DNA from 4 places in the Glutamicibacter sp. ZJUTW genome. Region 2 is predicted to be linked to each of the others. Evidence: riboswitches for the same ligand, from Rfam matches in the RefSeq annotation. Region 2 holds a riboswitch; each other region holds the start of a gene.

The links. A riboswitch is a leader RNA that binds a small molecule or an ion and turns the genes downstream of it on or off. The one in region 2 is predicted to bind thiamine pyrophosphate.
Region 1: it holds a riboswitch for thiamine pyrophosphate, as region 2 does, so the genes downstream of both, F0M17_RS12505 (ECF transporter S component) here and thiM (hydroxyethylthiazole kinase) in region 2, are expected to answer to the same signal.
Region 3: it holds a riboswitch for thiamine pyrophosphate, as region 2 does, so the genes downstream of both, thiO (glycine oxidase ThiO) here and thiM (hydroxyethylthiazole kinase) in region 2, are expected to answer to the same signal.
Region 4: it holds a riboswitch for thiamine pyrophosphate, as region 2 does, so the genes downstream of both, thiC (phosphomethylpyrimidine synthase ThiC) here and thiM (hydroxyethylthiazole kinase) in region 2, are expected to answer to the same signal.

What each region holds. Positions count from the first base shown of each region.
Region 1 covers NZ_CP043624.1:2,645,442-2,652,913, reverse strand. The annotation lists gene F0M17_RS12525 (Na+/H+ antiporter subunit E) at 1-122, shown strand, start outside; gene F0M17_RS12520 (monovalent cation/H+ antiporter complex subunit F) at 125-391, shown strand; gene mnhG (monovalent cation/H(+) antiporter subunit G) at 391-792, shown strand; gene F0M17_RS12510 (DUF4235 domain-containing protein) at 853-1,104, opposite strand; TPP riboswitch at 1,180-1,300, shown strand; gene F0M17_RS12505 (ECF transporter S component) at 1,363-1,971, shown strand; gene F0M17_RS12500 (ATP-binding cassette domain-containing protein) at 1,968-4,295, shown strand; gene F0M17_RS12495 (aminodeoxychorismate lyase) at 4,292-5,167, opposite strand; gene cls (cardiolipin synthase) at 5,333-6,829, shown strand; gene F0M17_RS12485 (chorismate-binding protein) at 6,840-7,472, opposite strand, start outside.
Region 2 covers NZ_CP043624.1:48,097-55,568, reverse strand. The annotation lists gene pgm (phosphoglucomutase (alpha-D-glucose-1,6-bisphosphate-dependent)) at 1-305, shown strand, start outside; gene F0M17_RS00270 (amino acid permease) at 302-1,750, opposite strand; gene F0M17_RS00265 (aldehyde dehydrogenase family protein) at 1,830-3,263, opposite strand; gene F0M17_RS00260 (hypothetical protein) at 3,323-4,882, shown strand; gene F0M17_RS00255 (GntR family transcriptional regulator) at 4,879-5,247, shown strand; TPP riboswitch at 5,282-5,376, shown strand; gene thiM (hydroxyethylthiazole kinase) at 5,366-6,160, shown strand; gene thiE (thiamine phosphate synthase) at 6,153-6,794, shown strand; gene thiD (bifunctional hydroxymethylpyrimidine kinase/phosphomethylpyrimidine kinase) at 6,791-7,472, shown strand, end outside.
Region 3 covers NZ_CP043624.1:2,335,798-2,343,269, reverse strand. The annotation lists gene F0M17_RS17460 (VOC family protein) at 1-162, shown strand, start outside; gene F0M17_RS10995 (lysoplasmalogenase) at 218-937, shown strand; gene F0M17_RS10990 (alpha/beta fold hydrolase) at 928-1,722, shown strand; gene F0M17_RS10985 (GNAT family N-acetyltransferase) at 1,728-2,306, shown strand; gene F0M17_RS10980 (OsmC family protein) at 2,311-2,748, shown strand; gene F0M17_RS10975 (mechanosensitive ion channel) at 3,037-4,257, shown strand; gene F0M17_RS10970 (GNAT family N-acetyltransferase) at 4,339-5,298, opposite strand; TPP riboswitch at 5,378-5,482, shown strand; gene thiO (glycine oxidase ThiO) at 5,480-6,607, shown strand; gene thiS (sulfur carrier protein ThiS) at 6,604-6,849, shown strand; gene F0M17_RS10955 (thiazole synthase) at 6,852-7,472, shown strand, end outside.
Region 4 covers NZ_CP043624.1:2,492,035-2,499,506, forward strand. The annotation lists gene F0M17_RS11780 (DUF2797 domain-containing protein) at 1-857, opposite strand, end outside; gene F0M17_RS11785 (GTP pyrophosphokinase family protein) at 1,098-1,874, shown strand; tRNA gene F0M17_RS11790 (tRNA-Met) at 1,968-2,044, opposite strand; tRNA gene F0M17_RS11795 (tRNA-Thr) at 2,092-2,163, opposite strand; tRNA gene F0M17_RS11800 (tRNA-Thr) at 2,715-2,786, shown strand; TPP riboswitch at 3,064-3,171, shown strand; gene thiC (phosphomethylpyrimidine synthase ThiC) at 3,167-4,909, shown strand; gene F0M17_RS11810 (DEAD/DEAH box helicase) at 5,000-6,892, opposite strand; gene F0M17_RS11815 (hypothetical protein) at 7,201-7,472, shown strand, end outside.

The sequences.
Region 1 (7,472 bases), 1.0 Mb from region 2:
AGACGGCACGGGCAGCTATCCGGGACATCGAACGCCGGCTGATCATGGCCATCGGCAGCCGTGACGAGTACGAGGCGATCAAGAGCGAATGCGGACCGGACTTCGCTGCGAGGAAGGGGTAAACATGCTGGATATCGTCATCTGGATCTGCGGCATCATGCTCGGGCTGGGTGCCATCGCCTGCCTGATCCGGGTTGCCAAGGGGCCATCAATCCTTGACCGGGTGCTTGCCCTGGACGTGATGCTGCTGATCATCTCCGCCGCCCTGTGCCTGGAGATGGTGCTGCACAAGCACACCGACTACCTGCTGTTCGTGGTTGCCGCGTGCATGCTCGGCTTCATCGGCTCGGTGACCGTCTCACGCTTCGTCTCGGATCAGAGGAATGCCTAATGGAACTCTTCCTCGATATCCTCGTCGCCATCCTGCTGATCCTCGGCTGCCTGATGTCCTTGATCGCAGGCATCGGCTTGCTCACCTTCCCGGACATGCTCACCCGCATGCACGCGGCCACCAAGCCGCAGGTGCTCGGCTTCCTGCTGATCTTCGCCGGGTTGGCCATCTACCTGCGCAGCTGGGCGGTGATCCCGGTCCTCGCGTTGGCTTGGGGCATGCAGCTGCTGACAGCGCCGGTTTCCGCCCACATGATCGGCCGTTCCGGCTACCGCACCAAGCACGCGGCCAAGGAAACCCTGTTCTCCGATGAGCTCAGCCTTGTGGTCAACAGGGTCAACGGCGCACCGCCCACCGGAGCAACACCGATGTCCAAGGCCGAAGCGCCAGAGGACAAGTAATGCGAAAAGAGCGGGAGCAGTTCAGCTGAACTGCTCCCGCTCTCGGCTTGCCGCCGAAGCCTATTTGGTGAACTTGGCAACAACCTTGTTGGCGCTGCGGTCGGCCACGGTCTGCATGATCGCTGCCACCAGGGCCGAGACGATCGCGAAGCCCAATGCGCGGCGGAAGGACGCTTCAGCCGCTTCCTCGGTGCCCTTGCGTGGCGCTTTGCTGCCGGTTGCCTTCAACCAAATGAAATCAACCAGCTTGCCACCGAGCATGCCCGCGCCAACGGTGATGCCGGTAGTGACAAGTTTCTGCACTTTATCCATTTTTTCCTCGCGATCAAGCTCGTGACACATCGTTCCTCTGCCCAGCATACCTGCGGTATGGTGGGGGAGCAGTAATTATTCCGACAGGGGAGCGTCAGACTTCTACGAAGTCGCAGGACGCTGAGAGTGCGATGGATCGCAGACCCTCGAACCTGCCCCGGCTAGTACCGGCGAAGGAAGTCGAGCATCTCGGATGCGGATAGGCGCAGCATGCCCTCATTCCGTGCATCCCCCCTCCTTTCCACAGGAGGACCAACAATGAACGAAACAATTTCGAAGCATCGTACCGGCTGGCGTGTCGTCGATATCGTCGTGGCATCGGTGATCGCCGTGGCTTCAGGAGTCATTTTCTGGGCATGGAGTGCCGGCTACGGCCTGTTTTCGCTGGCCTTCGCGGCTTTCCCTCCAGCCACCGCGCTGCTCACCGGCATGTGGCTGTTCCCCGCGGTGCTCGGCGCATTGATTATCCGCAAGCCTGGCGCCGCGCTCTACTGCGAGCTGCTGGCCGCCGTGGTTGAAGCGCTGCTCGGCTCGCACTATGGGTTGACCGTGCTGATCTCCGGCCTGGTCCAAGGCCTGGGCGCGGAGCTGGTCTTCGCGGCATTCCGCTACCGCAAGTGGAACCTGGGCGTGGCACTTCTGGCAGGCCTGTTCTCCGGCCTGTTCGCCGGCATTACCGAGGCATACATCCTGGCCTACTACGTCGAGTACACCGCCGGGATGAAGATCTTCCACGTGATCGCCACCGGTGTTTCCGGTCTGGTCATCGCCGGGCTGCTGTCCTGGCTGGCCACGCGCGGACTGGCGAAGACCGGTGCCCTGAGCGCACTGGCGAGCCGGCGTGCACACCTGGAAACCGCAAAATGAGTTCAGTTGCCAATTCCGATGCCGCCTCTCTGACCCAGCGCGGGGCGTCAATCACCGCAACTGGTTTCGGCTGGCAGCACTCGGAGCGGCAGGAACCTGCCATCTCGGGGCTGGATCTGCAGATCCACGCCGGTGAAAAGGTGCTGCTGCTCGGTCCATCCGGTGCCGGCAAGTCGACGTTGCTGCATGCAATGGCCGGGCTGCTGGAAGCCGATGAGGATCAGCAGCTTGCCGGCCAGCTGCTGATTGATGGCAACGATGCATTCAGCCGGAGCCACCCGGTGGGCTTGATGCAGCAGGACCCGGAAACCCAGGTCGTGCAAAGCAGGGTCGCCGATGATGTGGCCTTCGGAGCGGAGAACCTCGGGATGGATCCGGGCGTGATCCGCCAGCGGATCCCCGAAATGCTGGACGCGGTCGGATTGGGCGCGCTGTCCTTCGACCACCGCACCCAGCAGCTCTCCGGCGGGCAGAAGCAGCGCTTGGCCCTGGCTGGCATCCTGGCCATGGAACCCGGCCTCATGCTGCTCGATGAACCGACCGCCAACGTGGACCCGCAGAGCATCGGGCCGTTGCGCGATGCGGTGCTGAACGCCGCGAAGCTATCCGGTGCCACGCTGGTTGTGGTCGAGCATCGGCTCGAAGCCTGGGCAGAGCATATGGACCGGGTTATCGTGCTGGAACCGGGCGGGGGAGTCGCGCACGACCTGGATCCGCGTCAGCTGTACACCGAAGAACCCGTGCGCCAGGAGCTGGCTGCCGCCGGGCTATGGGTTCCCGGATATGTTCCGCAGGTGGCACCGGCCGAGAACCTTGCCGGAGCTATGCTGCTGGAAGCGCGGCAGCTGGTCTGCGCCCGCACGGCTACCGCGCCGCATACCCAGGCGGTGGATATGGAAGTGCAGGCGGGCACCGCCACGGTGATTCTCGGCGAGAACGGCGCCGGCAAATCGACGCTGGCCCTGGCCTTGGGCGGTTTGCTGGCCCCGGCCAGCGGTGAGCTGACGGCCACCGCGCAACTGGCCGACGGCCTGGGCAATTCCCCGTTTGCTTGGAAAGCCGGTGCACTGATCGGGCGGATCGGCTCGGTCTTCCAGGAGCCCGAACACCAGTTCGTGACGCAGAGCGTCCGCGAAGAGCTGGCTTTCGCACCCAGCCGTGCGCAGGCGAGCAGCGCCAACGCGCCGAAGTACGACCCGGCCCAGGTCCAGGCGCGCGTCGATGCGTTGCTTGAACGCTTGGGGTTGGCGCATTTGGCTGAGGCGAATCCGTTCACGCTATCCGGCGGAGAGAAGCGCCGGCTGTCCGTGGCCACCGTTTTGGCAGCCTCGCCAGAGGTGCTGATCCTCGACGAGCCGACGTTCGGGCAGGATGCGAACACCTGGCGGGAGCTGGCCGGGTTGCTGGTCGAAGAGCTGCAGCAGGGCACTGCGATCATTGCAGTCACCCACGATGAGCATTTTGCCTCGGTGCTCCAGGCCAACCAGCTGGTGCTCGCTTCCGGCACCCCGGATGCTGATGCCCCGCGCCAAGGGCCGGTGCTCGATGCGCCGGTAGGGCACAGCTGGCTGGCGAAGATCAATCCGCTGGCCAAGCTGGGTGCGGTGGCCGCGGCAACGCTGCCGCTGATCACCACCTTGGATTGGGTCTCGGCACTGGTGATTATCCTGGCGACCGTGGTGTTCTTCCCGCTGGCCGGGCTGAGCCTGCTGAAATTCCTCAAGCGTGCGTGGCCGTTGCTGCTTGCCGGGATCTTCGCGGCCTGGGGCATTGCCCTGGTGGGCCAGGACAGCGGCATGGTGTACGCACAATTCGGCGCCTTCAGCATCACCGAGGGATCGGTAGCCGGCGGCATCGCCACCGGACTGCGCGCCTTCGCACTGGCCATCCCGTGCATCTTGCTGCTGGCCACCACGAACCCCAGCGATTTGGGCGGGGCGCTGTCCCAGCAGCTGAAGGTCCCGCACCGGTTTGTGCTCGGGGCGCTGGCAGGCATGCGATTGCTTGGGCTGATGGTGGAAGAATTCACCACGCTCACCCTAGCCCGGCGTGCTCGCGGTGTCGGAAACTTCGGCACCGTGGGCCAGCGCATCAGGGCAACCCTCGGCCAGGTGCTGGCGTTGCTGGTGCAGGCGATACGCCGCGCCGGACGGCTGGCAACCACGATGGAGGCCAAGGGGTTCGGCACGGCCAAGCGCACCTGGATTCGCACGGCCACCTTCACCTGGCGTGATGGCATGGTGCTGGCAACCGGAATCCTGCTTGGCACGACCGCCATGGCTGCGGCCGTGCTGGCAGGGACCTACAACCTGGTGTGGTCCTAGCGGATTGCGTCGCTCAGGGCGCTGAGCTCCTCATGGAGCTCGGCGTCCAGCCGCAACGGCTTGGCATCGATGGTGCGCACCGGGGTGAGCAGGCGGATCGATGACACCAGCCACACGCCGTCGGCCTGGTACAGGTCTTCAGGGCGAAGCGGGCCATAGCCCAGCTCCCAGCCGTCCTGCGCCGCCGCATCGAAGATCGCGCTTTGCGTGGTGCCTGGCAGAATGCCGGTTTCCAGCATCGGGGTGAGCAGCCGCTTGGTCTCGCCATCGCGCTGGGCAACCAGCACGGTTGAGGTCGGAGCTTCGAGGATGATGCCGTCAGCCGAAGTGAAGATGACGTCATGGGCGCCGTGCTTGTGCGCGTAGCGCAGGGCGGCCATGTTGATCGAATAGGAGAGGGTCTTGGCGCCCATCATGAGCCATGGTGCGCGTTCTGCCAGCTTCGAGTCGTAGCCGCGGTCCAGCAGCAGGACATCCACGCCGGTTTCGCGCTGTTCCTTGCCCAGCGCCGGTGCCGGGGTGACGGTGACCCAGCAAATGGCGGGATCGTTGTCGTGCTCGCCGCGTGCAGCGACCAGCTTCACCACGGCCTCTTCGGCGCCGCCGGTGGCGTCGAAGTCGGCCACCGCGGTGTCGACCGCGGCATACCAGCTGCGCGAATCGGGGATGGCCAGGTCTGCGACTTCAGCAGAGATTGCCAACCGTGCCAGATGCGCTTCGAATTTGCGGACGGCCTGGTTGGTGTAGAGCATCGATTCGAAGATGCCATCACCTCGCGTGACTCCCTGTGCAGTGACCAGAAGTTGCGGTGCGGTGATATCGGCAAGACGTCCGGCCGGATAGGCAGGATCCAAGAATACAAGTGAGCTCATAAAGACAGATTATCGAACCCCAGCGTCTTCTGCGTGATTTCTGCGGGCGGAGATTCAGACAAGCAGGAGATTGTTCGATAAGCTAATCGAAGGATTTTGGCCTGTATATCGCAGATCAGAGGCCGAAATGCCAACTTCGAGTGTATAGCCAAAGGGGGTGCCTACGTGTGGCCGAGCAATGAAGTCTTCTTGCAGATCGGCGGTGTTCTCTGGAGCGTGCTGGTCGCGATTGAGCTTGCGGTCCGCTACTTCATGATCGGCATCGTTCCGGGCAACCGGCGCCCCACCACCGCAATGGCATGGCTCTTGGCCATCTTCTTCCTGCCCGTGGTAGGACTTGTCGCCTATTGGCTATTCGCCAATCCACGGCTGTCGCGCAGCCGGTTGGAAAAGCAGCGGCGGGCTCACGATGAAATCATGAAGGCCACGAGCCACATGCAGCTGCCCGAAGAATTCCATTCCCAGGAGGAATGGGTCGAATCGGCGGTCATGCTCAATCGCAACCTTGGTGCCATGCCGCTGGAAGGCGGAAACCAAGTTGAGGTCCTTTCCGATTACCGTGCCTCGCTTGACGCAATGCGACTGGAAATCGAAAAGGCCACCCGTTATGTGCACATCCAGTTCTACATCATGGGCGATGACCCGGACTATGTTGGGCCGGTACTCGATGCGCTGGAAGCGGCAGCGGATCGCGGCGTGCACGTCCGATTGCTTTTCGACCACTTGGGGACCTTGCGCGTCAAGGGCTACAAGGATTTCAAGAAGCGCCTGAAGAAGTCCAATATCAACTGGCACCCGATGCTGCCCATCGACTTGATTGGCCGGCGCTGGCGACGCCCGGATCTGCGCAACCACCGCAAGATCCTGGTGGTTGACGGCGAGGTGGCTTTCACCGGAAGCCAGAACCTGATCGAACCTGGCTACAAGCGCGAGTCCGCCCACAAGGTTGGCCGCGAATGGGTTGAAATGATGTTGCGCGTCGAAGGCCCGCTGGTGCGCAGCCTGGACGTCACCTTCGCTACCGACTGGTGGCAGGAGGACGACGACCAGGAAGTGCTGATGGACATGGCCGAGGCCCGCCACCCGCTGGCCTACGAGGAACGCCCTGGCTCCACCCTGGCGCAGCTGCTGCCCAGCGGCCCAGGCTACGGGACCGAGAACAACCTTCGGCTGTTCAATACGCTGATCTATTCGGCCTCCGAACGCCTGGAGATCACCAGTCCCTACTTCGTTCCCGACGATTCGCTGCTCTACGCCATCACCACTGCCGCACAGCGCGGGGTGGAAGTCGAGTTGTATGTTTGCGAAGAAGGCGACCAGTTCCTGGTGCACCATGCACAGCAGTCGTATTACCAGCAGCTGCTGGAAGCCGGCGTGCGCATCCACCGGTATCCGGCTCCCATGGTGCTGCATACCAAGTGCTTCACCGTGGATAACGAGGTGGCGGTGGTGGGATCCTCGAATATGGATATGCGTTCGTTCAGCCTGAACATGGAAATATCCGTGATGCTGCTGGGCCAGGAAATGGTCGATGCGGTCAACCAGGTGCAGAACCACTACCGGGAGATTTCTTCGGAAATCACCCTGTCGCAGTGGCGTCGCCGGCCGCGCATGCAACGTTGGATCGACAACGTCGCACGCCTGACGGCCACCTTGCAGTGACGCTGAGCGCTTAGGATTTGTCCGGGAAGCTGGCCCCCAGCGCCTGGAGCACACCACGGGATTTGGTGATGACCTCGTCCCATTCGTCGGCGGGTACCGAATCTGCGGTAATCGCTCCGCCCAAGCCCAAGCTCAAGCGCCATGACTGGTCAGCCAGCTGGTCGCAGACCAGGGTGCGGATCACCACTGAGAAGTCGGCAGCGCCATCAGCACCCAAATAGCCCACCGCCCCTGAGTACAGTCCGCGGGCACGATGGTCTTCCAGCTCATCCAGGATATTCATTGTGGACAGCTTCGGTGCACCGGTCATGGAACCGGGAGGGAACGCTTCACGCAGGGCCTCGGCGGCCAAGTGCGGGGAGGACAGCGTGGCGTCGATGGTCGAGACCATCTGGTGCACCGTCGCATAGGATTCCACCGCGCACAGCCGGGCTACCTTCACCGAACCGGGAACCGCATGGTGCGACAGGTCGTTGCGCAGCAGGTCGACGATCATGATGTTCTCGGCCCGGTCCTTGGGATGCGTAGCCAAATCATGCTTCAAAGCGAGATCCGATTCTTCATTCTCGCCGCGCGGACGGGTGCCCTTGATCGGCTCGGCCCGCAGCTGCCCGTCCTTGGACAGCGCGAGGAAGCGTTCCGG
Region 2 (7,472 bases):
GCTTCTACGACCGCTTCGATGCGCCGGCAAACCGCGAGCAGAAGGCCATCCTGGGCAAGCTGGATCCCTCGATGGTCACCGCCACCGAACTGGCTTCGGATCCGATTACCGCCAAGGCCACGCAAGCGGCCGGCTTCCCGATTGGCGGTCTGAAGGTTTCCAGCGAGCACGCATGGTTTGCCGCGCGCCCGTCGGGCACCGAAGACATCTACAAGATCTATGCAGAATCGACAAAATCACCCGAACATCTGCAGCAGGTGCTGGCAGAGGCCCGGGTGATTGTCGATGCCGCGCTAGCTGGCTAATTCAGCTTCGCGGTCCATGGGTCGATTTCCACGGCTGGCTGCTTGCGGGTAGCCAGCCAGTGGCCCAGCCACAGCAGCAGGAAGATCGGCAGGCCGATGTAGCTGGAAGCCATCTGCAGCAGGTTTCCATCCAGGATGGCCTGGTAGTTCTGGCCGGCGATCACCACGATCAGGATCACGAAGGCAAGGATCGGACCCAGCGGGAACAGCGGCGCCTTGTACGGGAGCTTCGCCAGATCCTGTCCGCTGGCAATGTATGCCTTGCGGAACTTGTAGTGGCACACCGCGATGCCCACCCACGCGATGAACCCGGACAGGCCCGAGACGTTCAGCAGCCAGGTATAGGCCGAACCCTGCCCGATGATCGCGGTCAGGAAGCCGAAGAGGCCCACCGATGCGGTCATCAGCATGGCCGGCATGGGCACGCCGCGCTTGTTCAAGCGGGCGAAGATCTTTGGCGCCTTGCCGTCCAGCGCCATCGAATAAAGCATGCGCGCAGAGGCATATAGGCCGGAGTTGCCCGCCGAGAGGATGGCCGAGAGGATCACCGCATTCATCAAGGCCGCGGCGAAGGCCACGCCTGCCCGCTCGAAGACGAGGGTGAATGGCGAGGTGGTGATATCCGATGCCTCGGAGGAGAGCAGCGAAGGATCCAGGTACGGGATCAGCATGCCAATCACGAAGATCGCGCCGATGTAGAACAGCATGATCCGCCAGAAGATCGCCTTGATGGCCCGCGGGATATCGCGCTTGGGGTTCTCTGCCTCTCCGGCGGCCACGCCGATCAGCTCCGTGCCCTGGAAGGAGAAGCCGGCAATCATGAACACCGAGACGATCGACAGCCAGCCGCCAACGAATGGCGCCTCGCCCTGGGTCCAGTTGCTGAAACCTGGCGTGGAGTCGCCCAGGATGCCGAAGATCATTGCGACACCGCAGATCAAGAAGACCACTACGGTGATGACCTTGATCGCGGCCAGCCAGTACTCGCCCTCGCCAAAGGCCTTGGCGGACAACGCGTTCAGGCCGGTGAGCAGCGCCAGGAAGACGGCAGCCCAGATCCATCCCGGAGTATCCGGGAACCAATAGGACATGATGATCCCGGCGGCTACCAGTTCGGCAGCCACGGTGATTGCCCAGTTGAACCAGTAGTTCCAGCCGATCGCGAAGCCAAAGTGGCGGTTCACGAAGACCGTTGCGTAGGTTTGGAAGGACCCGGCGACCGGAAGGCGGGCGCTCATTTCCCCCAGTGACTGCATCAGGAGCAGCACCATCAGGCCAATCAGCGCATAAGCCACCAGCGAACCACCGGGTCCTGCTTGCGCAATGGTGCCGCCGGAAGCGACGAAAAGTCCGGTACCAATCGAGCCGCCAATGGCAATCATCTGCATATGGCGAGCTTTGAGGCCACGCTTCAGACCGTCTTGGGACGGTGCGGGCTCAGTCATGCGTTACATCTCCTGATGCTTGAAAATTTCCAACCTATCAATCCAAGCACCCTGACAAGCCACAACGCTATGAACCGCGCTACAGTAAGCGATCAATAATCTTTCGCTTAGCCCATGAATACGGAGGATATATTGCGCTCAGGGTGTCAACTACCGTCGTTTTGTTGAGTTCAGAGCGCATCTGCGAAAGCCGCTCGAATCCGTGCCTGCCATGGTAGGCCCCCATCCCGCTCGGTCCGATGCCGCCAAAAGGCAGGGTTGGAACGACCATCTGGACCAGCGGGGCATTATGCACGATTGAGCCGGCGCGCACCCGGTCGGAGAAGATCGACTGCAGCCGCGGGCTTTCGCTCATCAGGTAGGCAGCCAGCGGAGACGGCCTCCGGGCGATGAATTCGAGGGCCTCCTCGAAGCTTTCCACCTCGATCACTGGAAGAATTGGACCGAATATCTCCTCGGTCATCAAGCTTCCTTCAAGATCTGGATTGCGCATGATGCTCGGTGCGATGCGCAGTGTTTCCTCGTCATATTCGCCCCCGAAAACCACCTCGCCCTGCTCGAACATCGACAACAGCCGGTCGAAGTGCTTGCGGCTGACGATGCGGCCGTAGTCCGGGTGGGTCAACGGCTCCTTGCCGTAGAAGCTGGTGATGGCCTGGCCCAGACGCTGGATGAGCTCAGTGGAGTCCCCAATGCTCAAGACATAATCCGGGGCCACGCAGGTCTGACCGGAATTCATGAACTTGGCATAGGCGAGGCGCTTTGCCGAAGCCAGCGAATCGTTTTCCACCACGGCCGGCGATTTTCCGCCCAATTCCAAAGTGGTTGGCGTCAGGTGCTTTGCCGCCGCGGCAGCCACGATCTTGGCCACGCGTTCACCGCCGGTGTAGAAGATATGGTCCCAGCGGGCGGCAAGCAGCTCGGTGGATGTGTCCACTCCTCCCTCAACGACCGCATAAACACGTTCATCCAGGTAGACCGGGAGGAACTTGGCCAAGACGCCCGAGGTGGCCGGAGCCAGCTCGGATGGCTTGATCACCGCGGCGTTGCCGGCGGCAATGGCCGCGACCAGCGGTGCGAGTACCAGCTGGACCGGGTAGTTCCAGGCGCCGATAATCAGCACGACGCCCAGCGGACGCGGCTCAACCTTGGCCATGGCCGGCTGCAGGGCCAGCGGAACTTTGACGCTGGTGGAATCCATCCATTCAGCGAGGTGGCGTTGGGCGAAATCTATTTCTGCGCGCACCACGTCGATCTCGGAGAACTTGGCCTCGGTGGCGCTCTTGCCCAGGTCTTCAGCCAGGGCCTGGACGAAGTCTTCCAGATGCTCGTCGAGCATCTTTTCCAGGGCCTTGAGCTGCTGCAGGCGGAAGCGTCGCGGATGCGTGATCCGGGTGTCAGCAGAACGCCGCAAATGGCTCAGAACTGTTGCAATGCGCGATGGATGCTCGTCCACCGGAGGTGCGGAATCGCCGACCGGTTCGGGCAACGGCGTGGAAGTAAACAGACCCATGTTTTGAGCGTACGGCAACGAGGCGGATATTCACTGATTAATTCGCGAAGGGATTCAATATGTATCAAATAGTTGATACATTAATGGCCATGAGCCAGATCCCGGCGAGCGCCATATCCATCGCTTTCGTTGGCGCAGTCATATACCTGTGGTTGCGCTCCGTGGCGCATCGGCGTGAGGCACCGGCTATCGTCCGCGCCCAGTCGCACTCATTCTGGTGCGCATTGATCGCATTCTTCGCTTCGACTTCGTGGGATCTGCCTCAGACGTGGCGCATTCCCATGAACGGGACCGATTCGAGTTCGGTTTTCGCTGCAGCTCTCTCGCCGGGAATCTGGATTCTTCTCGTTTACCTCATTGGCTTGTTCACCTGGCCCAAGGAACTCCAGCCGGTGCGCACCGCCTCACTGGAGGCGCGCACCCTGGCGACGCCGTTCCCGAAGTCCCTGGGGATTTTCGTCGCGCTGTTGCTGCTGACCGCGGTGGGATTGCTGTGGCCTGCTTCCCGCGTCGAAGGGAGCGTTGGCATCCCAGAGTCGGAAACCACTATGTTCGATTCTGATGGCAGCTACTCCTACACCTCTGCGGGCCCAACCGATGGCCTGCTGCCCGGAAACCAAATGCTCCCGGTCTTCATCGTGGCTCTGGCAGGTATCGTCGTGGCCGCCGGGGTGATTGCAGCAGTGATCCTGAACCGGCGCCCCTTGGCCGGCATCACCGCCGAAGACAACCAGGCCTTGCGCACGGTATGGCTCAACCGGTTGCTGCGCAATACCGGTATCGTGCTGCTGGCATTTTGCGTATCGGTGGCCAATTACTCGCAAGGCTATTCAACCGGTGGACCGTACGAGTTATTGAACTATGGCGCCCTTGCGGTGGCTCTTACGCTGTTCTTCTGGGGTCCGCGCACCACATTCTCGGCTCACTCCACCACCAGGGAACGGACCGCCTTCTCGCGCTTGCGAGATCAGCTCTTCGCATTGCAATACACCACGGCTACCCTTGCATTGCTCGCCGTTGCCATCGGCTGGTCATTCCTGCCCGTGGATGAGGAATTCCGGATGCCGACCAATGAACGAACTACGTGGATCCTGGTGCTCTTTGCCGGTGCGGCATTGCTCTACATCGTGCTCAATACGCTGTATCTGGGCTACGCCAGCAGGGTGGCTCGGCAGGCGAGTGCAGCACCAAAGCATCATGCACCCCTGCCCTTGTGGTCCTACATCGCCGCTGGCTTGCTGGTTGCCATCTGCGCTTACCTGCTATTGGATCCACCGCTGGAGACGCTTTGGGGGTTCGCTCCTCCGAACCGGGGACTAGTCATCGGGCTGTTGCTGCTGCTTGCGGCGGCGCATATGGGCTTCACCTGGTTCTCCCGCCGGGCAATTATTCCCTGGGCAGTCTCGCCAGCCGAGGAAATCTGGTATCGCCGGGTTCTGGAGCTGCGTTCGATGCGCGTTGCCACCAGCGCTGTGCTTGCCATGCTGCTGATTGGCTACGGATTCCCGGCGGGCCTGGGGCTGTTTGCACTTCTGGTCTTCGTTGTCCCAGCGGTGATTTTCCTGGAGCGTCCTGGTACCGCGATGGTGCGTGCACAGCAGCCGACAGCAGCATCATGAGCACACAAATCAGTGTCGACCTCGCGGCGGCCACTGCACCCTACGAGCAGATCCGCTTGCAGATCGCCTCGCTGATCACCCTGGGAGAATTGCCCGCAGGCAGCAAGCTGCCCACCGTGCGCGCACTGGCCACCGACCTCGGCGTTGCTGCCGGAACGGTAGCGCGCGCCTACAAGGAACTGGAAGCCGAAGGTCTGATCACCTCCCGGCGGCGGGCCGGCACAGTGGTCAACGAACGGCTTCGGCCGGTGGATGCCAGCGAAGACCTGCTGGCCGCGGTGGATCACCTCTGGGCGCTGGCAGCCGCCCAGCAGGTCGATGCGGCCACGCTCAAGGCCTTGGTGGCGCGGCGCGAGCGTAAGTAACTTGTCCTCGGAACCGCTTGTGCGTACGCTCTATGGCAGTGACACGGGGTGTCGGAACAACCGACTGAGATGAGACCCGTTGAACCTGATCTAGTTCACGCTAGCGGAGGGATGTCGCATGGCTTTGCATGCAGTTGCCCAAGAATACCGGCAACAATCACCTTTGGTTTTCTGCCTGACCAACACCGTCGTAGCAAATTTCACCGCCAATGTCCTGCTGGCATCCGGCGCGTCCCCGGCCATGACGGATCTGCCCGGAGAGGCCGGCCCCTTCGCAAAGGCGGCTTCCGCCGTCTTGGTGAATCTGGGAACTCCAAGCACCGAGCAGCTGGCCGCCATGGAAGAAGCCGTGCAATCGGCGAGCGCAGCAGGCACCCCGTGGATCCTTGATCCGGTAGCGGTCGGCGCCCTGCCGGTGCGCACGGATTTCGCGCGGCGCATTGCCAGGCAACGCCCGGCCCTGATTCGCGGCAACGCCTCGGAAATCCTGGCCCTGGCCGGACGGCAATCGGTTTCACGCGGTGTCGATGCCTTGGATGACGTCTCTGCCGCCTTGGCGGCTGGACGCGAGCTGGCCCAGCAGCATGACTGCGTGGTGGCCATTTCCGGCCAGTCCGATGCCATCATCGATGCCGCGCGGACAGTCCTGGTGCACACCAACGGCATCGGCTTGACGCGGATCACCGGCGGCGGCTGCGCGTTGGGCGCGTTCTGCGCCGGCATGATTGCGGTCCACAATGACCCGTTCGAGGCCGCCATCGCGGCCCACGGCTTCTACGGGCTGGCCGCCGAAAAGGCCCTGGAGAACAGCACAGGTCCGGGCAGCTTCGCCGTCGCATTCATTGATGCGCTGTCCGCAACCGATCCAGAAGAACTTAAGACTTTGAAGCACGAGGAACTGAACCATGCATGATTACGGAGCCTACCTAGTAGCCAATACTGCCAGCTGCACCCCGCGCAGCACCCTGGAAGTGATCGAAAGCGCCGTCGCCGGAGGAATCCAGTGGATCCAGCTGCGCGCCAAGGATGAAACCGCCCGGGAATTCTTCGAGCTGGCCTGCGCGGCCGCCAAGCTCACCGAGGGCAAGGCCCAGTTGCTGATCAATGACCGCATCGACGTCTACCTCGCGGCGCGGGCTGCCGGTGCAGCCGTGAACGGCATCCATATCGGGCAGAAGGATGTGCCGGTGCAGTTGGCCCGGCAGATCATCGGCGAAGGCGTCATCGGACTGAGCGCTTCCAGCGATGAGCAACTGTCCCAGGCGAACAAGGACGCCGCGGTCATCGACTATCTCGGTGTGGGGGCCGTCCGCGCCACCCCGACGAAGAAGGACCATCCCACTCCCCTGGGCCTCGACGGCTTTGCGCGTGCCACGACGTTGGCCTCGCTGCCCTGCGTGGCAATCGGCGCCATTACCCACGAGGACGCGGCAGCCATCCGTGCCGGCGGCGGAGCGGGCATGGCAGTGGTCCGCGCCATCTGCAATGCAGAGGATCCGCAGCAGGCCAGCGCGCAGCTCGTTTCGGCATGGGAGGCCGCCAAATGAACATCTTGTCCATTGCAGGATCCGATCCTTCCGGTGGCGCCGGAATCCAGGCGGATCTGAAGGCCATTGCCGCCAACGGCGGCTACGGAATGTGCGTGATCACCGCCTTGACCGCGCAGAACACCCATGGGGTGTCCGGGGTGCAGGCGATCAGCGGCGATTTCGTCCTCGCCCAGCTTGAAGCCATCAGCGCGGATATCCGCATCGATGCAATCAAGATCGGGATGCTCGCCAACGCCGAGGTGATCCGCGCAGTCACCGGCTGGCTGGACACCGTGGATGCTCCGGTAGTCCTGGACCCGGTCATGGTGGCCACCAGCGGAGACCGCCTGCTCGATGGCGAAGCGGCGCTCGATTCGCTGCTGGACCGGGCCACGGTGATCACCCCGAACCTGCTGGAACTGGCCAGCCTGCTGCGCGAGCCGGTAGCCGCATCATGGGACGAGGTGCTGCGCCAGGCCCAGCGCCTGGCGGCCAAGCACGAGGCCCTGGTGCTGGCCAAGGGCGGGCATCTGGCCGGGGCGGACTGCCCCGACGCGCTGGTAGCAGCGGACGGGGTGCTCTGCGAGCTGCACGGTGCGCGCCATGCCACCAAGAACACCCACGGCACCGGCTGCACCCTCTCCAGCGCCCTGGCCACCCGCTTCGCGGCCACCGGAGACTGGACCGCCGCGTTGG
Region 3 (7,472 bases), 1.3 Mb from region 2:
CTTGAGCAGGCGGAGAGCATGGATGACGCGCTTGCTGCGATCTGCGCATCGGGTGGAGCTGAGCTGGATGGGCCGTGGGAGGGATTGCCATGGCGGGTATTCCAGGACCGCTCAGGAAACGAATTCTGCGTCTTGGCGCCGTCGGCTTCCTCTGATGACTGATCCGGAGACGTCCGGGGTGGCCAGCCGGAAGCATCGATTCTACGCAAGGAAAAACGTGCAGCTGCATCTCGGTACAGAGCACTCCCACGCAATGGTCCCAGGACGGCCACGTCGTGGAATCGTGGTGCTGGCGCTGCTGCTGGCCACTTTGGCTCATTTGCTGGCCCAGCTGTTCTGGCCTTCCGGGTTGCTGGCCAATGCCACGCAGATCCTGCTGATGCCGCTTTTGGCAGGAGCGGTTATCTCCTTCACCACTTCGCCGCGCGGCAGGCTGATCCGGCTGGTGCTGGCAGCGCTGTTCTTCTCCTGGGTCGGTGATGCCCTGCCGCGGTTCATGGATGGAGACCCGGCATTCCTGGCCATGGTGGGCGCGTTCCTGGTCGCGCAGTTCTTCTACATTGGCGCTCTGGCAAGATACTGGAAATCTTCGATACTGCGCCGATGGTGGATGCTGTTTCCCTATCTTGCGGCATTCGCAGTGCTGCTGATCCTTTGCTCACCCGGTGCCGGAGCGCTGCTTGCCCCGGTGATCATCTACGGCTTGGCATTGATGGTGATGGCCATCCTCAGCACTGGGCTGGGACCCGTCGCGGGTTCCGGCGGCGCAATTTTCTTCCTTTCCGATTCCTTGATCGCACTGCGCTCATTTACGGACATTGGCATTCCCGCGATGGGATTCTGGATTATGCTCACCTATGTGGCCGGGCAGGCCATGATCAGCTATGCCGCGAGCCAGCGCGATGCACAGGAGAAAAGCACGACGACATGCAGGTAAACCACCTCAGCAGAATCCCGTTGTTCATGGTGCATGGCAACGGCGTAGACCACCGGATTCTCAAGCCGCTAGAAGCAACGCTGGAGAAAATGCGGATTTTCGACTTGCACTACATCGACTTGCCTGGCTTCGGCACCTGCCCGCCGCTTGAAAATTCCGGTGGCCTGCCAGAACTGGCAAGCTGGTTGGAAGCGCTGATCCGGCAAACCGCGGGCGAGGGAAGATTTGCGCTGCTGGGCAATTCCCTTGGCGCCTTGCTCTGCCAAGAGATGGCCGACAGGTTTCTTGGCCAAGCTCAAGGGCTTTTCCTCCTGGCGCCAGTAGTCTTTCCTGATGCCGCTCGGCGTACCGTGCCAGAGCAGCAGGTGTCAGTAGCAGACCCTCTGCTTCTGGCTGAGCTTGATCCACACCATGCGCAATTATTCTCTGACGTAGCAGTGGTTCAATCACCAGAAGCATGGCGGAAGTTCGCGCAGTGGGTGCTGCCCGGGTTGGACTGCGCGAACTTGCGAGCCATGGCTAAGCTGTCACGGCGGTACTTCCTGGACCCGCTGCCCGTCGAGCGTGGAAACCAGCTGGATATTCCGGTCACGATCGTGTGCGGGAAGCAGGACCATGTCACCGGATACCTGGATCCCGAGCGGCTCGTCCACCGGTATCCCCTGATGAAGCTCTGCGTGCTTGAACCAGCGGGCCATAACGTGCACCTTGAGCAGCCCGAACAGGTCTTGGCCGAATTGCGGGACTGGGCGCAACGTACCGGCGGCCTGCAGGAACGATCTTGATCCGGATGGAAAGGTCCTATCCGATGACGCGCAACGCTCGATTGGGACTTGAGGAAATGCCGGCATCCGGCTACATTTCGAAGCAGCAACTACGGTTTTGCCTGAGCAAGAAAGAACTTGGCATGGACGAAGCTCTCGTGCTGCGCGAGTTGGCGAGCATTGATGAAGTGCCTGACCTATTGGATATCTGGCGCAGTTCGGTGGAACGCCGGAGGGACTTCCTCTCAGCTGCTGACATTGATGCAGTGGCAATCGCCCTGGAAGCAATCTATAGCCAGTCGGTGACCGTCAGAATCGCCCAGCAAGGCCAGCGCATCATGGGCTTCGCAGCCTGGAGCGATACACGCATTGAGCTGCTCTGGGTGCGGCACAGCGATCGCCACAAGGGTGTGGGCCGTGTTCTGCTGGAAGCAATCGTCGCGCACACTCCCGGCATCAGCGTGCATCTGGATTGCCAGCGACAGCCTGCCATTTCATTCTTTGGCGACTGCGGATTCTTGGCAGTCGACGGAGGTCCAGAACTGGTGCCACAACGGATCACGTTGCGCCACACAGAATCTTTGCCCCGAATCGTGGCACCATAGTTCCATGAGTGAAAATAGCCGTGAAATACGGGAAGTCAGCATCAAACGCGTCGAATCACGCAAGTACCAGGCCACCAGCCTGGAATCCGGCGCCAGCCTGGAATTCGGCCAGGGCGAAGGGCTGCTGACGCCGGTGGAGCTTCTGCTGGCTGCCATTGCCGGGTGCTCAGCGATCGATGTTGATGTGGCGACTACCCGCAGAAGCGAGCCTGAGAACTTCGAAGTCAAGGCGAGCGGCTACAAGGTCTCCGAGGACTCGGCTAGCCGAATGGAAGACATCCGCCTTGGCTTTGATTTGAAGTTCCCCGATACCGAGGAGGGGCGCAAAGCGGCCGGCATGGTTGAACGCATCGTCAAGCTATCCCATGACAAGTACTGCACGGTTTCTCGCACCGTTGAGCTAGGTGCCTCAGTGCAGAGCGAAGTCCTCAACCAGGCCTGATGCATTTCGTGCGGATCCCAGATTGCTAATGGCCAATGGCTGACTCCGCAACAGCTTCCAAGGCAATTCACGGATTCGAGCGCGACACGAATTTCCCAACATTGCGTGAATCAGTTGTCGTTATGGCTTGATTGTTCGAAAAACGTTGAATCCAGTGTGAATGAATCATGCATCCGCAATTCGGGGTATGAAAGTCCATCGATTCAAGCTGGCAGTACGGGTCTTTGCCCTAGTCAGCGGAGAACCTTCATCGTAGGGTCAGATTGTCCCTACGTTGAAGGAGCAGCAATGCAGTCTGAGAACGTTTTAGGCAATATCGACTGGGCGTCGATGCTACAAAAGGTTGGCATCGCGCTAATCATCCTCATCATTACGTGGCTTCTCGCGCGCATCGTTCGGTGGGCTGCCGCCAAATTGGTGACCAGGGTGAAGTTCCTGCAGAAGCAGGGCAATGACGGAGAGCAAATAGGCCAATCTCTGGGCAAGGTTGCGGGACTTATCGTCTGGCTGTTCGGCCTCGTGGCAATCCTGCAAGTATTCGCGCTATCTGAAGTGCTATCGCCGGTGCAGGGCCTGCTCGGCGGCGTCATGGCCTTCATCCCCAACCTCATCGGTGCGGGCTTCATCTTCTTCATCGGCTACGTGATCGCCAATATCGTTCGCCAGCTGCTGAAGACCGGTTTGGGAACTGTCGACTTCAGCGGGCTGGTCCGCAAATTGACCCCAGGCGATGAACCGGTTGACGAAGTCCAGTCTCGCGAGTCCCAAGCGAAGATCGTTGACATCATTGCCAATATCGTCTTCGCCTTGATCCTGCTCGTCGTTGCCATTTCGGCACTGCAGGTCTTGGGCATCGCGGCAATTTCGGACCCTGCCCAGCAGATGCTGCAGCTTGTCTTCACCGCAATACCGCAGGTCATCATGGCCTTGGTGCTCTTGGCCGTCGGTATTCTGATTGCCAAGTTCGTCGGCCAGCTGCTTGAATCAACCCTTCACGGGGTGGGCACCGACTCCGTTGTTGCCCAATGGGGTGTTGTTCCCGAAGGCAAGAGCGCTTCGGGAATCATCGCTGGCATCGTCAAGATTGCCATCGTTCTGTTCTTCGGCGTGATGGCGGCCCAGATGCTGAACTTCCCGGCGATCACCAACATCCTCAATGAAATCCTGGCCTTGGGCGGCAAGATTCTCTTCGGCGCAGCAATTATCGCCGCAGGTTTCGTCATCGCCAACGTCATCGGCCGTTTCTTGGGCGACACCACCGCTTCAAAGATCATCCGCTACACGGCAATCGCGTTGTTCGTGGCAATGGGCTTGAAGTACATGGGTATCGCTGATTCGATCATCAATATGGCCTTCGGTGCAATCGTCATTGGCGCGGCTTTGGCCGCGGCGCTGGCCTTTGGACTTGGTGGTCGCGATGCTGCGGCTCGCACGCTGAAAAAGATCGAGGCCAATCAGGCCACCGACGGCCCGGATTCGACGCCGCCGGCATCAACTCCAGGCATCTAGCCAATATCACTAAACCTGAGGGACAGATAAAAAGTCGCGGAACCCGAAACCGGATTCCGCGACTTTTTGTTGCCCGCCAAGCTACGGCTGCGTGCTCCACGGCAACGGCACTACGTCGGGGACCTGATCAGTCCGCAACCGCGCGTAGGCGTACACGTCAACGCGTTCTCCAGCAACCAGGAACTTACCGCGCTCGACACCCTCTCGCAGGAACCCGTTGCATTCGGCAACACGCTTCGATCCAGGATTGTTCGCCCGAAGACCTAGTTCCAAACGGTACAAACCGAGCTCGCCAAACAGGTGGTTCACCAAAGTAGCCACTGCGCGAGTGGCCAGAGACCTCCCGCGGTAGTCCTGGTTCATCCAATACCAAACCCATGCGTTCTGATTGGCTGGATCGACAGTACCGCAGACCAAACCGACCAGCCGGTCTCGATAGGCGACGGCCAAAGCCTGCTGCCGTTCGCCGGCCTCCATCAGGGCACGCACGTACGATGCGGCCTTTTCCGGAGTGTCGGCATCTCCTTGGCGATCCATATCGGCATTGGAGGAAAAGGCTTCGAAAACAGCTTCGGCATCCGATTGGCGCAGCCTGCGAACCGAGAAATCGTCGTCGACTAATGCGGCCTTGTTCGGTTCTGCAAAAGAAAGCTGCCGCGCAGCGGGCGTGCCCTGATGGAAGAACAGCTGCCAGCGATCCTGCTCATGGATCCACAGCGAACTGCGCTCGCTGGCGGATCCCGATAGCAACCTCCAGCGCAGAAGCACCGCTTGATCGGCAACCTGGATTGCCACGGGGCTGCCGACTTCCCGAGATCCGGAATCCCGTTCCGGCTCCTGGGCCAGCTGGGCAATGATCGACTCGCGATCGTAGACACGGCCGCTGGCACCCACTTCGGAGAACTGCGGATGCAAGTACCGTTCCAATTGCCCTCGGCTATGGCGCTGGCTGGTTTCCAAGAGCTCCTGCTCCAACGAAATGATCGTGTTGGACAACGCAGATCCCTGGGGAAGCACGCGGGGGAAGTCATGAGATGCCATGTCAACTAGTACATCACAGAAGATGACGGAGCTGCGGTTGCTCCAGTTCGACTTTATGAGCTGGATCATGCCTATAATCGCAGTACTCCGCGGGAGCCTGAATCGACCAGGCTGAGAGGGCACCGAGCCGACCGCTACACCTGATGCGGGTCATGCCGCCGTAGGAAGGATGCGTGCTCTCGTGCATGTGAATATTGTTGGCGCCGGAATCATCGGCCTGTCAGTTGCGTTCGAACTGGAATCACGGGGACATACTGCCACCCTCATCGATCCAGCACCAGGCCAAGGTGCAAGCTACGCGGCAGCCGGAATGCTGGCCCCGGCAGCTGAAACGGTCTGGGGCCATGGCCCGCTTCACGAGCTGCTTGCCGCCTCGAATGCCGCCTATCCAAAGTTCATTGAGCGCATCGAATCCGTGACCGGGCAACGCCCGGACTACCTGCAGAACTCAACCCTCGTCGTCGCGGCCGAACCGGCTGACCGCGAAGCCCTGCATGAGCTGGCCGAACTGCAAGCTTCCCTCGGCCTGTCAGCGGAAAAGCTCTTGCCCAGCCAAGCCCGCAAACTCGAACCAGCCTTGGCCGCGAATATAGCAGGCGCAGTCCTATGCCAAGATGACCACCAAGTCGACCCACGGTCAGTCGTCAAAATCCTGCTTGATCACCTGCGTGGCCGCCTGATCGAGGAGCGGGCGCAGGCGCTGGTGGGCGACGGGAGCCGAACCAACGCGGTACGCACCGCATCGGGCAAGATCCTCGAAGCGGATCAAACCATCGTGGCCACCGGACTGGGCACCATTGACGGCCTGGACCGGGTGCCGGTGCGCCCCGTATACGGAGATATTCTCCGGATCCAGGGGCCAGCCGGTCCGCCATTGATCACCCGGACCATCCGCGGCATCGTGCACCGGGAGCCGGTGTATCTCGTGCCGAGAAAGGACGGCAGCCTCGTGCTCGGAGCCAGCGTCCGGGAAGACCGCCAGCCTGCAGTGAACATCGGAGCCATGCATTTGCTGCTGGACAATGCGCGAAAGCTCATACCCGGCATCAGCGACTGCACGCTGAACGAGGCAACTGCCCGGGCCCGTCCCGCCACTCCCGATGACCGTCCGCTGCTGGGGCGCATTGACCCGGGCCTGGTGCTTAGCACCGGATACTCCCGGCACGGAGTGCTGCTGGCTCCGCTGGGCGCAACACTCACCGCTGATCTCATTCACGGCCCTGAAACCCATCCGTTGCATCAGGCTGTGAATCCACACCGCTTCGCCACAGCAACCCAGACCACCCACCGAACGGAGCAGCACCCATGAAAAGCATTGGCATCAAGTTCAATTCCCGGGAACTGAACCTGGACGAAGGAATCACCCTTCGCGAATTCATCAGCATGCAGATCGGCAAGGATCTGGATAGCAACTCGGCGGCCGTGGACGGCAGCAAGCTTGGAATAGCCGCCGCGGTCAATGGCGCTGTCATCCCGCGCAGCGCCTGGAACAGCTACACGCTGGCCGAAGGGCACAGCATCGAACTCGTTACCGCAGCCCAGGGAGGCTAGGCGTGGACACGCAAAACATCACCGAACTGGACATCAACAGCGATCCATTCCAGGTTGCAGGACGCACCTTGTCTTCGCGCTTGATCCTCGGCACCGGGGGAGCGAGTTCGCTGACCACCCTGGAAAGCGCATTGCAGGCCTCTGGAACCGAACTGACTACCGTGGCCATCCGACACTTTTCGGCGGCAGGCGAGTCCAACGTGTATGACTTGCTGCAGCGCAACAACGTGATTGCGCTGCCGAATACCGCTGGATGCTTCACCGCCCGCGACGCGATCCTCACCGCGCACCTGGCCCGCGAAGCGCTGGAAACGAACTGGATCAAGCTCGAAGTGATTGCGGACGAGCACACGTTGCTGCCTGATCCGCTGGAGCTGCACGCTGCCACCGAACAGCTGGTCGCCGACGGATTCCAGGTCTTCGCCTACACCAACGATGATCCTGCCCTTGCCCAGCGCCTCCAGGACGCCGGTGTTGCGGCCATCATGCCAGCCGGCGCACCAATCGGATCCGGCCTGGGCATCTTGAACCCGCACAATATTTCCACCATCGTCTCCCGGGCCCAGGTGCCGGTCATCCTGGATGCCGGAGTCGGCACCGCCTCTGACGCCGCCCTGGCCATG
Region 4 (7,472 bases), 1.2 Mb from region 2:
AGCACGCGCAGGGTGGTGCCATCGCCGCTGTCGACGAGGATGCTCTGTCCCAGCACGCCGCGGATGCGCAGGTTCACGGTGCTTCCGGGCAGGGCCGTGGTCCAGGCATGCAGCGCATGCGCATCCCAGGCGCCAATGACTGGGCGGGCGAAAGCCGGCTGCTCCCACAGCTCGTCGCGCAATTGCACGCCGTAGGCCTCCAAGCCCCGCTGCGCGCCGAGGAAGTCCCGGGCCCTGCCTGCTGCGTCGGCGTTGATCTGATCAAGCTGGGCGTAGTCCAGTTCCCAGCTAGCCAAGCCCTTGACCTTGGACTTCTGCCTCACCTGCTGGCTCAGGCCCACATGCTCGGTGACCAGGTCTTCGAGCACCCGGATGGCCGCCCCGTCGTTGGCGCGGGCGACATAACGCGCAATGACCGCGCCCTGCTGCGCCAGCCGGGTCCACTTGCTACTGGTCGAGGTGGTGCCGACCTTAGTCGCGCCGTGGGCGAAGCTGGCTATATACAAGAAGTGCGGCTGTTCCAGGTACTTGCGAAGGCCTTCGGGGGCTTCGCCGGTCTTGTGGAAATGGTGCATGAACTTCGACTGGTCCAGCCGGCGGCAGCTCTCGCATTGGGTACCGGTGCGCAGGGCCTGGTTCTTGGGGCACGGCAGCGTATTGCGCGAGCCGTCGGCCTTCATCGTGATGTAGCCCAGGCAGAACTTCAGTTCTCCGATCTCCAGGGCCAGTGAACGCCCCGCTTCCAGGTACTCGGTACCCCAGGTTTCGCCGCTGCGCAGCCGGAGCATCGGGGCGGGTTCATGTTCTGCGAAGCTGATGCCGTGGCATAGCTGCCGGGTAGCTGAAGCGAATTCCATCAGGACCTTTCTGAAGTTTCCCCTCCCAACGATAGTTCACCGCAGATGGCCAGGTCCGGCGGACAGGTTGGCCGATACACAAAGTCCGAAAGTTAGCTGAACAAATTCCCGATTGGTTCTGACCTAATTCTTAGGAGATGCCCGTAGGCTGAACCTGCACCGGAAACGTACCGCGGGCCGGGCCACAATCTGTTGAGGTGATCCAGGATTTCTGTCCCATTTGATGACGAGACGCGTGCAGTGGCAATCTCAGCTGCTGGAACTACCCCTTCCCCGGCTGAGTTGCAGCGATTGACGAAGGCCTTCCACCATGATTTCCAGCGCTTCATGATGGAATACCAGTTTGCGGTGGACGAAGTACTGACCAAGGTCTCGATCTTGCGCGAAGAGTTCTTGTACTTGCACAAATACAATCCAATCGAACATGTCAGTTCCCGGGTGAAAACTCCGGAGAGCATCATGCGCAAGGTTGCCCGCCGGAATATCGCACCGTCTCTTACTGCCATACGCGAGAACCTCAGCGATATTGCGGGTGTGCGCATCACCTGCAGTTTCGTCAAGGACATCTATAAGGTCCTGAACACCTTGACCGCTCAAAATGACCTGAAGGTCATCCAGATCAAGGATTACATCAAGAACCCGAAGCCTAGCGGCTATAAAAGTGTTCATGCGATTGTGCAAATTCCGGTCTTCTTGTCCGACGGCCCTGTCGACGTTGTAGTGGAGTTGCAGATCCGCACCATCGCCCAGGACTTCTGGGCAAGCCTGGAACATAAGATTTTCTACAAGTACGAGGGCGAGGTTCCAGAGCATCTGGTACAGGAGCTCGCCGATGCGGCAGCTGTTGCAACGAAACTCGATATGCAAATGCAACGGTTGCATACCGAAGTACACGGCCATGATGCCAATGACCAAGCAGGCCACGAGGCGACTTTCGATACGAAGGCCTTCCAAGGACTGCTGTCGCTGGCACAGCAAGCCAGCACCAGAGGCCCCGAAAAGTGTGCCGACAACTAAGCCTTAATGGCTTTAGCGCTCAAGGTCCGCTGAAGACCGTTTCGAACCCGGAAACCAAAAAAGATCCTCAGCCGAAGCTGAGGATCTTTGATTTGGTAGCGGCGCCGGGACTCGATCCCGGGACCTCACGATTATGAGTCGTGCGCTCTAACCAGCTGAGCTACGCCGCCACAAGTGAGAAACAATCCAGTAGAAGCCAAGAAAGCTTCTCACTCAGAGCCCCCTGCCGGAATCGATCCGGCGACCTCGTTCTTACCAAGAACGCGCTCTACCACTGAGCTAAGGGGGCAACGAGTAAATACTCTACACGCATTTCCCGGCAAAGAAAAATCGGCAAACCGATCTGGAAAGCGCACGGGGATTTCCATAAAACTGCTAGTCAAAACGGTTTTAGCCAGACCTTGAAGGCAATCAGGGACGAAGGCTGGGACAAAAAGTGTTCTGGTGACGATGCTCACTGGGTTGCCCCTCGCGGTCAATCGCCGCTTCGCTCAGGCTTACAGGATAGAGTTCCGCGCCGAATTCCCTTGAGGTAGCCGGCAAATCCTCCAACACAAATACTCCAGAAGAGAACACTCCCCCTGCCCCCGAACTCCAGGGCCACGGGTCGTCCGGAAGGGTGCGCGACATCCGGCTGGGTGCGCGACATCCGGTGGGTGAACTCTCCACCACGTGCGGCAACCGGAATTCAGTGGCATGAAGGCAAGCTATTGCGGGCACAGAATCCCCCTAGGTTCACCGACCTCCATTTCCGCCTTGATTAGGAACATTGTGATGTCAGCAACAAATCCCCGGCAGATTTTGCAAACCTCGAAAACCTGTGTAAAGTATTTACCTGTTGCCCCCTTAGCTCAGTGGTAGAGCGCGTTCTTGGTAAGAACGAGGTCGCCGGATCGATTCCGGCAGGGGGCTCGAAATGAGAGAAGCAATCTGGTTCCAGATTGCTTCTCTTTTCGTTTATCTACCGCTCTCAGTGCCCCATCGCGCGGCCATCGCTTCAGCCTGCGCCCGCGCTGCTTCGCCAGTTATCTGCCACGCCCTTTTTCCCAGATTCCGGATTCGCGCCGCAAGAGACTGATCGCTTCCAGAAACTATCTCCTGCCGCCGGGGCCAGTGCCCGCATCCTGACTTGATGTCACTGTTCTGACCACTGGATTTGCGTTTCCTCCTCCCAAGCGTGCTAAGTTGTTCGCGACCACACGGGTGCCCTGGCAAGGGCTGAGATCGGGCTATCGCCGTCCGCGACCGTTGAACCTGTCCGGGTAATGCCGGCGAAGGAAGTGAGTTTCCAAGTGGAACAATTTGAACAGCACCCTGCCCACACCCTTGCCTACCGCGAATCTGCGGGAATTTCTGTTCCCGTCACGCAGATCCATCTGGCAGACTCCCCCAATGGAAAGCCCAACGAGCCGCTGTCGGTGTATCGCACCAGCGGACCGGGAAGCGAACCGACCCAGGGCTTGCCACCCTTCCGCGAGCGATGGGTCCGGGAGCGCGGGGATGTGGAAACCTATGCCGGCCGCGAGCGCAATCTGCACGACGACGGGCGCTCAGCGGTCCGCCGCGGCACGGCCAGCGCGGAATGGGCTGGACGTTCGGCCCCTCCGCTGCGGGCCGTTGGAGGAGCCCGCGTGACGCAAATGCACTATGCGCGCGCCGGGGTCATCACCCCGGAAATGCGCTATGTGGCGCTGCGCGAGGAATGCGATGTCGAGCTGGTGCGCAGCGAGCTCGCCGCCGGACGAGCCATCATCCCGGCAAACATCAACCATCCGGAATCCGAACCGATGATCATCGGCAAGGCGTTCCTGGTCAAGATCAATGCGAATATCGGCAACTCGGCGGTGACCAGCTCCATCGCTGAAGAGGTCTCCAAGCTCCAGTGGGCCGCCAAATGGGGTGCCGACACGGTGATGGACCTGTCCACCGGAGAGGACATTCACACCACCCGCGAATGGATCATCCGCAACTCCCCCGTGCCCATCGGCACCGTGCCGATCTACCAGGCGCTGGAGAAAGTCAATGGCGAAGCCAACAAGCTGACCTGGGGGATTTTCCGCGACACCGTCATCGAGCAGTGCGAGCAGGGCGTGGATTACATGACCATCCATGCCGGTGTGCTGCTGCGCTACATCCCGCTGACCGCCAACCGGGTCACTGGCATGGTCTCGCGCGGCGGCTCCATCATGGCCGGATGGTGCCTGGCGCACCACCAGGAGAATTTCCTCTACACCCACTTCGATGAGCTGTGCGAGATCTTCGCTCAGTACGACGTGGCCTTCTCGCTGGGCGACGGGCTGCGCCCGGGCTCCATCGCGGATGCGAACGACGCAGCGCAATTCGCCGAGCTGGATACCCTGGCCGAGCTGACCAAGCGCGCCTGGCAGTACGATGTGCAGGTGATGGTCGAGGGCCCGGGGCATATCCCCTTCCATCTGGTGCGCGAGAATGTGGAGCGCCAGCAGGAATTGTGCGACGGGGCCCCGTTCTACACCCTGGGCCCGCTGGTTACCGATATTGCGCCGGGCTACGACCACATCACCAGCGCCATCGGCGCCACGGAGATTGCCCGCTACGGTACCGCGATGCTCTGCTATGTCACCCCCAAGGAGCATCTGGGGCTGCCCAACCGGGATGACGTGAAGACCGGGGTGATCACCTACAAGATCGCGGCGCACGCGGCAGATCTGGCCAAGGGGCATCCGGGTGCCACGGCACGGGATGATGCGCTGAGCAAGGCTCGCTTCGAATTCCGCTGGAATGACCAGTTCGCGTTGTCCCTCGATCCGGTCACCGCGCAGGAATTCCATGACGAGACGCTGCCGGCCGAGCCTGCGAAGACTGCCCACTTCTGTTCCATGTGCGGGCCGAAATTCTGCTCCATGCGCATTTCCCAGGATATCCGCGACGAATACGGCTCGGCCGAGGCGCAGGCGGCATTGGCCGGGATGGCGCAGAAAAGCAGGCAGTTCCTGGAAAGCGGGGGCACGGTCTATCTCGGGGACGAGATCCCCGTCGGGACCCCTGCCGAGTAATTAGCCCGGGCATGCGAAAACGCCCTTGGGGCAAGCTTTCGGCTTGCCCCAAGGGCGTTATCCAGTGCTATTCAGCTGTGCGCTGCAGGCTTAGTAGTCGCGACGTCCACCGCTGCGGTTCGAATCGCTGTAGCGGTCCTTGCCACCGCGTCCGCCGCCGAATCCGCCACGTCCGCCATTGCGTCCGCCACCGAATCCACCACGGCCGCCACGTCCACCACCGTAGCCGCCACGGCTGCCACGGAAACCACCGCGGTCGCCATCGTCGTCACGGCGCGGGCTGCGGCCACTGTCGAGCTGGAGATCGATGGCTTCGCCGCCAATACGGGTCTTGGACAGTGCACGCCACTGGTCCTTGCTCAGCTCTGCTGGCAGCTCCACCAGGGTGTGGTCCGAACGAATGTCGATGCCGCCGATTTCCGAAGAATCGAAGCCGCCCTCGTTGGCCAGCGCGCCAACGATCGAGCCTGGCTGCACGCGGTTGCGGCGGCCAACTGCCAGACGGTACATGGCGTTGCCCTCGGCAGCGGTCTTGCGGGCACGTGGACCGCGCTCACCGCGTTCGCCACGCTCCGGGCGATCCATGCGGGCCTTCTTCGCAGGCGACATGACCGGTTCGGTCATCAGCAGCGGGCGTCCGCCCTGGGCCATCAAAGCCAGTGCAGCCGCGATTTCCAGGTGGTCCAGGTCCTCGTGCTCGGCAGCGAACTTCTCCACGATCTCGCGGAAAGTAGTCAGGTCCTGGCCGCTGATGGTCTTGTCGATGCGGTCGGTGAACTTCTGGATGCGGCGGTCGTTGACCGAATCCAGCGACGGCAGCTGCATCTGGGTCACCGGCTGGCGGGTCGCCTTCTCGATGGCACGCAGCAGGTACTTCTCGCGCGGGGTCATGAACAGGATCGCGTCGCCCTTGCGGCCGGCACGGCCGGTGCGGCCGATGCGGTGCACGTAGGACTCGGTGTCATGCGGGATGTCGAAGTTGATCACGTGCGAAATGCGCTCGACGTCCAGGCCGCGGGCCGCCACGTCGGTAGCCACCAGGATGTCGATCTTGCCCGAGCGCAGGTTCTCTACGGTCCGCTCGCGCTGCTGCTGCGGGATGTCGCCGTTGATGGCGGCAGCGGTGAAGCCGCGGGCCTTGAGCTTGTCGGCCAGGTCTTCGGTAGCCATCTTGGTGCGCACGAAGGTGATCACGCCGTCGAATTCCTCGGATTCGAGGATGCGGGTCATGGCGTCCAGCTTGTGGGCGCCCATGACCTGCAGGAAGCGCTGGGTGATGTTGGTGCCGGTGGACTGCTTGGACTTCACGGCGACTTCCTGCGGGTTGCGCAGGTATTCCGAAGCGATGCGGCGGATGGTGCGTGGCATGGTGGCCGAGAACAGGGCAACCTGCTTCTCTTCCGGAGTCGCTTCGAGGATCTTGTCGACCTCTTCGGCGAAGCCCATGCGCAGCATTTCGTCGGCCTCGTCCAGCACCACGTACTGCAGGTTCGACAGGTCCAGGGAACCCTTGTTGATGTGGTCGATCACACGGCCTGGGGTGCCCACGACGACCTGTGCGCCACGGCGCAGGCCGTTGAGCTGCGGGCCGTATGGGGAGCCGCCGTACACTGGCAGAACGGTGAAGTTCGGCAGGTACTTGGCGTAGGAGGTGAAGGCCTCGGCGACCTGGAGGGCCAGCTCGCGGGTTGGAGCCAGGACCAGGATCTGCGGGGTCTTGGCTGGGCCATTGGTGTCAGCCAGTTCGGCCATGCGGGACAGGGCAGGCAGTGCGAAAGCAGCAGTCTTGCCGGTACCGGTCTGGGCCAGGCCGACAACGTCGCGGCCTTCGAGGAGCAGTGGAATGGTCGCTGCCTGGATTGGCGATGGCTTCTCGTAGCCAAGGTCGGCAAGCGATGCAAGCACGCGGGCATCCAGGCCAAGCTCGGAGAAGAGCACGGTTGGCTCTTCCGGGGTCTGGTTGTCGTTGGTGTTTACGGGCATGTCAGAAGACACGAAGAATTACCTCATTCGTTTGGGGATAGGCCTTGGCCGTCCCCAAAGAAACGACGTATAGGCTGCACAGTCAGATACAAGTCACGCTCATCAAGCGCTCCCCTATGACATAAAGACCCGCACACACTTTGCGGAAAATACAACACGAGAAGGCTCCAGCCTCAAAAATTGGGCTGGATGCGAGAGGGATACCCTGATGTTCGCGAACACTTAATGCTAGCTTGAACGGCACTGAGTTGTCAGTGCCGAAGCCGTGTGAGATCGGGCACCGCGCCAGAGCACGTAGGGTTAAGCACGTGAAGAAACCACTTTTTCCACGACGTCCCGATGAGCCCACCCCCGGCGGGTTGTTCGTCGCCCAGATGCTCTGGCTGTTGGCCGGAGTGCTTTTTCTCGGCTTCGGCGGCTTCCTGGCCTATGAGCAGAGCCGGGATTCCACACTGGATTTCGGCAGCATTGCGCTGATGGTCTTTTTCGCCGCAGCGGGCATCGCCTGCGGCGTGCTGGGATACCGGCTGTTCACCGGCGACCGGGCAGCGCGCGCCCAGCTGTCCTGGCTGGGACTGAT